One region of the Paenibacillus lentus genome, then DNA from elsewhere that is predicted to be linked to it. Evidence: riboswitches for the same ligand, from Rfam matches in the RefSeq annotation. Region 1 holds a riboswitch; the other holds the start of a gene.

Region 1 (3,147 bases):
GAAGTAGTTTTGCTCGAGGCTTATTCAAAGGAGTACCGCTCACAAAACTTAGCTTAAGCTTACGAAGTAGTTTTGCTCGAGGCTTATTCAAAGGAGTACCGCTCACAAAACTTTTAGGAGGGAATGTCATGCCCTATATTCGCAATGGGTGGAGCAGCGTCAAAAGCCAGTTCCCCTCCGTCATCATTCTTTTTCTGTATCAGTTGCTGTGGGGAGTGTTTCTATATCGCCTAGTCAATACAGCTGTTATTCAAGTTCTGCACCGATTTCCAGATCCTCCACCCCATGAATTAAGCCGAATTTTGTTTCTAATCGAGGGACAGAGCAGGTTCTGGCAAACTCCCGAAGTTCACCATTACATATGGATCCTGTCCGGCATGGTCATGCTTCGACTGCTATTGACCCCTTTAATTCACGCTGGCATCTTATACGGACTGCTTCCAGCGGAAGAAAGGGCGGCTGGCCTCCCTCTATTCCGAGGCATGCAGAAATTCTGGAAGCCTGTGACTCTATTCTATTTTCTGGAGCTTATCTTAATTCTGATTCCCACCGTGTGGCTGCTGCCCAAAGTATACGCACCTCTGTCCCTCCTCCTCCAAGGAAGCAGTCATATCCCTACTTTCTTAATTACTACGGCTTATATCGTTGGCTGGCTTGGTTACAGCTGGTTTATTCGACAAAGCTTGCTATTCCTGCAGTTCGGCTATTTATTCAGACACAATCCCTGGCCATCCCTGCTCGTTTGCTGGAAGCATCTTATAACTGGTTTAGGAATCTCCGTCATTCTCGCAATTTCATGTTCTATAGTATTTATTCTATTCGGCACGATATCCTGGATCATGACCGGTCTCCTAGCGTTGATCCTACAGCAAGCTTACCCATTCTTTCGTAGTGTTCTCAAAATATGGAAAATATCCTCGCAATATTGCTTATGGCAACAAAAAAGTTAAATTTTCTTCATTTCTTTGGCTCCCTAGAGCCACAAGGCCTCCGCGCTTTTGCGGGGGCCTTATTCTATGCTTACTATATAATTCTCGCAAATTAACCATTGCCAAATGCTGCCTACCTTGTTACAATAACAACAGTACTTTTTAAGTAACAGTTTTGTAATCATTTCTGTCATCATTTACAAGATGTATGGCAGCATATCGAATAGGTTAAACATGGTGTTAAAATTACAGCCGAATTCCCTTCACCGGGGAAACGGGGGAACCACTTTGGGTGAATTGATCTCGCTTCAGAGGGATCATAGGGAACCTTCAAACCGAATCCTTAAGCTAACCTCGTAGGCATTGGAAGGAGCATAACTTCTTTGAAGAAAAAGTTGGCCGTTGCAGCAGTGAGTTTTTCCATTCTATTCTCATTAGGAGCTGGGAGCGCTTTCGCAGACTCCAAACTGGACACTACCATTCAGTCGGCTCTCGGCACGAAATACGTATCCGGCGGTACGACAACGGATGGCTTTGATTGTTCCGGATTTACCTCTTATGTATTCAAGAGTCTTGATATTAAGCTTCCCCGCACATCGGGATCCCAATATAATATGGGAACTGCCGTGAAGAAGGACGAACTCAAACCAGGTGACCTCGTATTCTTCAACACTTCTGGCAAGGGAGTATCCCATGTTGGTGTAATGGTTGATGGTGAAAGCTTTGCCCACGCTTCAACCAAAAAAGGTGTAATTATCAGCAAATTGAGTGAAGATTATTATGTCAAACGCTATGTCGGTGCCAAGCGCATCCTGAGCACAGACAAATACGAAGCTGTTGCTGTAGATAGTGAAGATCATGATGATGTAGAATAACATACGTCCAAAAACCTGCAAAGATTCCTCCCAGAATCGCCTGCAGGTTTTTTTATATTCAAATATACCGGATAACTTTACCAGTGTCTTTTCACATGGCTAAACTTGCAATAGATGGCGGCTTTTGATAGACTAACCAAAGAATAAGTAACAAACTTGTAATCATTATTGTAAAAGTTACGGGTGCGTACAACTGATAAGCCGAATTCCCAACACCCGGGAAGCGGGGGAACCATTTATGGGTGAATTGATCTCGCTTCAAAAGAGATGATAGGGGAACCTTCAACCGAACCCTTAAGCTAACCTCGCAGGCCTTGGAAGGAGTAATACAACTTGAGAAAGACATTGACAGCAGCGGCGACGAGCTTAGCCATTCTTTTTACGATGGGAGCAGCAAACGCTTACGCGGACTCGGACACAACATTGAACAAGACAGTTAAAGCAGTCTATGGCACGCCTTACAAATTCGGAGGAACGACGGCAAGCGGTTTCGATTGCTCCGGATTCACAAGTTACGTCTTCAAGAAGATGGGCGTTAAGCTGCCTCGCGTATCGTCGGCCCAGTACAAGCAGGGTACACCAGTTGCAAAGAATCAGCTGAAAGAAGGAGACCTCGTATTTTTTAATACGACTGGCAAAGGGGTATCTCATGTGGGCATATATATCGGTGACGGAAAGTTCGCCCATGCCTCTTCTTCCAAAGGAATTCGCACAGATAAGCTAAGTAACAGCTACTACAAAAAGCGTTACGTCGGTGCGAAACGGATTTTGAGCAAATACGGTTATTCTACCCATGCCGCTCAATCCTAATATTGCTATTTATTTGATGTTTACTGCCTCTTTGATACGCCGCGACGATTCCTGCTAGAATCGTCGCATTTTTTTTGTGATAAACCATCCTCTACTCCATTAACGAAACTTAAAAGAATAAGGTTGCATCTATACGCCTTTAGCACTATTTTCCTCCCTTGCAATAATACCGTTTTCATTATAATTCGATAAACATCCGGCACTAATCACATAACTCCAAAAAAAACAGCACCAATAGAGCCTTTACAATAAAATAAAATCCCGTTACAGTGATGGTAAAAAGATCGAGCCGGAAAAGTTCCATGGCACGGCATTTCCATTTGTACAAGGAGGCGCAAGATGGATAAACGAGATATTCAGTTTCACATCGTTCCTATGGAAGAACACCACGGGGAAGCAATCAGTACTTGGCGCTACGACTCCCCCTATGATATCTATAGCTGGCTGCCTTGGGAACAAATGAAAGCTCTTGATGTTGAATTCGGCAATCCTGTATTGCGGGCCGAGCAATATGTATCCGTGCTGGACGGGGA
Region 2 (3,147 bases), 880 kb from region 1:
GAGGCCGGACGGGATAATATAGTCAGCTCCATTATTATTGTCCCATACAGAGCCGTTGTTGAAGGCGGCCTTTAATTCATGAGCCGTTCCTAGATCAACGGTTTTCTTGGCCCAATCCGTACAGGCGGTTTCACTCATGGAATCGCCGGGAGGTGTCGTCCATTTCGAGCCATCCAGAGAGTAGTGGATATTTACCGAACTCCAGGAGCGATTCTTGGTATAGTAATATATTTGCGCTTGATTGCCAGCAGCGTCCTCCGCCGGGGTTGTTACTTCCAGCGCCAAAGAAGGTGCTGATTTGTTGCCCGCCAAGTCTTTGGCTACAACAGTATAACTGTAATTTGTAGAAGGATTTAAACCGGAATCCTTATAGGTGGTAGCTGTAATACCAGTTTGTACAAGGATTTCATCACGATAGACATCATAACCTGCTAAGTCGCTTCTTCCATCATTATCCATTGGCGCTGTCCATGTTATGGTTACGGACGTACTTGTTAAGCTGTCTTTGCTTAACCCAGTAGGTACATTTGGCGGAATGTTATCTTCGTTGCTTGCCTGACAAGGATCTCCTAGGGAAACAACACCGTTCTCAACCATAACACTGCCTGCACTAAGATCGTAATTTTTTCCATTGTTATTATCCCAGCTCGATCCGTCATTAAAAGCTGCTGCAAATCTTGTAGATGTGCCCAGATCTATCGTTGCTCTAGCCCAGTCCGTACAGGCCAGTTCCATAGCTATTCCTGGAACACTTGTCCAGCTGCCGCTTGCGTTATGATGAATGTTAACGGTGCTCCAATTATAGTACGGTGTGTAATAATAGACGCTTGCTGTATTATTACTAGTGGTTTCAGCAGCTGCTATAGCTTGGAAGGGCATGCCGGCCATACCGGATAGTAATGAGAAGAAGAAGGTGATACACAATATAACATAAGGCCATTTCTTTACCTGGTGAATTTTATAGTTCAATGATTGCATCCTCCTTAATAATAAGCTCTGATGGTCGCTAGTCTACAAAATCATCTCCTGTTGAGAAAACGTTTGCGCATTTGTGCGCAAGGTATCCTGCAATTAAAAAAACTACAGGCAATAGCATTCCTTGCATGTTGTGAATAAGATTAGTCATGACAAGAGGCACCAATAATCTTGGGTGGATCGATATAGTCATTATAGCTGCAGTCTGTCACCCCCTTTTTTTTGCGCAAACGCTTTCAAAGGCATTTATATATTACCAATATCTACTAAAAATCGTCAACTATTGCGACTTTTAAAATTATGTCTACTCTCTAGCTGCATTGGCTAAGGTTGACAATCCTGCGCTCAAACCTTATCATAAACACACGCTTAGTTTCTTGGTAAGAGCCAAGAAAGCGGGGGAACCAGGTTTTTACATTGGGGCGAATCACTCATTCACATGAGGTGTAGGGTACCATCTTACCCGAGTCCGTCAGCTAACCTCGTCAGCAGTAGATGGGTCTGTTATAAGATCATTTATCACGTCTCTTTAGACCCTTTATTAGGGTCTATTCTTGTCTTCTGACCCTTGCTGGCGTAGCTGTGTCTAAGACCCCCGGCCTGGGGGCCTTTTTTGTTGATTACTAGGAAGGAGCGAATGTACAATGACGAAGACGAAAACAAGGTACATTACTAATCTGGACAGACTAACAATGATTCCCGAAGAGGAGCGGGAGCGTTTGAAACCGATTACGGAGAAATTCGTATTTCGGGTAAATGATTATTATTTGAACTTGATTGACTGGAATGACCCGCATGATCCTATTCGCAAGCTTGTCATACCGAATGAGGGGGAGCTTGAGGAGTACGGTCGCTGGGATGCTTCCGACGAGGATACCAACTACGTAGTACCGGGCTGTCAGCACAAATACAAGACCACGGCTCTGCTTATCGTGTCCGAGGTATGCGGGGCCTATTGCCGTTATTGCTTCCGCAAACGCTTGTTCCGTAACGATGTGAAGGAGGCTATGTCCGATGTGCAGCCGGGCATCGATTATATTGCCAAGCATCCTGAAATCAATAACGTTCTATTGACTGGAGGAGACAGCCTGATTCTTGCGACGGAGAAGCTGCGGGGGATCCTTGCGCAACTTCGTGAAATCGAGCACGTAAAAATCATTCGTCTCGGCTCGAAAATTCCCGTATTTAACCCGATGCGCATTTATGAGGACGAGGAACTGCTCGATGTGATCCGCACTTATTCCACGCCGGAACAGCGCATTTACGTCATGGCCCACATTAACCACCCGCGCGAGATTACCCCAGAAGCTAGAAGGGGATTCCAGGCTCTGCATGAGGCTGGAGCGATCGTGGTTAATCAGACTCCGGTGTTAAAAGGCATTAATGATGATCCAGTAGTGCTCGGAGAGCTGTTGGATAAACTGTCATGGGCAGGAGTTACGCCGTATTACTTCTTCGTTAACAGACCGGTTGCAGGGAACCGGGATTTTGTCCTTTCCCTGGAGGAGGTCTATCGTATTGTTGAAGAAGCGAAAGCCAGAACTTCCGGCTTAGGAAAGCGAGTAAGACTGTCGATGAGCCATACATCCGGTAAAATTGAAATTTTGGCGATCGAGGATGGTAAGGCGTATTTGAAATACCATCAGTCCCGCGACGGGGATTACGGTAAATTGATGATCCTTGATTGCCCTAAGGATGCGGCTTGGTTCGACGATCTTCCGGGCAATGAACAGCATTGGAAGCAGCCAGAGAAGAAGACGGATGAAGTCGTCTCCGTTAACGAGATGCCTGATCTTCCGCAGAAGAGAAAACGTACGCCAGCTATGCAATAATATCCCATAATGAGTAAGTTATTGATTATCCCCTGAAGAGTGGCCTTAGGTAACATCAGCCCCGCTTCAGGGGATTTTGTTTCTTTCAATTTTTCTGAATGAATTGTTTTTATTTATTAGCAGGAGCTGGATAGCTTATTATAAGCTTAATACTGGATTTTTTGATGAAGGAGTAATTATGGGACGACTGATATTCGAGCCTTCCGGCTATAAGGTGAAATGGGGCGTGGAGACTCTTGAACTGCTAGCGAAGGAGTTTGCGCTGCTGCAATTTCTGTATCATCATCGCGAGCGGGCTTTCACGCGCGATCAACTGTTGGATCAGGTGTGGCCAATGGAG

The links. Region 1 has a riboswitch for cyclic di-AMP ahead of EIM92_RS04160 (C40 family peptidase). Riboswitches for the same ligand answer to the same signal wherever they lie in the genome.
Region 2: it holds a riboswitch for cyclic di-AMP, as region 1 does, so the genes downstream of both, EIM92_RS07855 (KamA family radical SAM protein) here and EIM92_RS04160 (C40 family peptidase) in region 1, are expected to answer to the same signal.

The regions. Positions count from the first base shown of each region.
Region 1 is NZ_CP034248.1:904,168-907,314, forward strand. It holds gene EIM92_RS04155 (hypothetical protein) at 129-950, shown strand; cyclic di-AMP (ydaO/yuaA leader) riboswitch at 1,170-1,307, shown strand; gene EIM92_RS04160 (C40 family peptidase) at 1,313-1,804, shown strand; cyclic di-AMP (ydaO/yuaA leader) riboswitch at 1,994-2,133, shown strand; gene EIM92_RS04165 (C40 family peptidase) at 2,138-2,614, shown strand; gene EIM92_RS04170 (GNAT family N-acetyltransferase) at 2,954-3,147, shown strand, end outside.
Region 2 is NZ_CP034248.1:1,788,695-1,791,841, forward strand. It holds gene EIM92_RS07850 (carbohydrate binding domain-containing protein) at 1-969, opposite strand, end outside; cyclic di-AMP (ydaO/yuaA leader) riboswitch at 1,332-1,481, shown strand; gene EIM92_RS07855 (KamA family radical SAM protein) at 1,620-2,807, shown strand; gene EIM92_RS07860 (winged helix-turn-helix domain-containing protein) at 2,986-3,147, shown strand, end outside.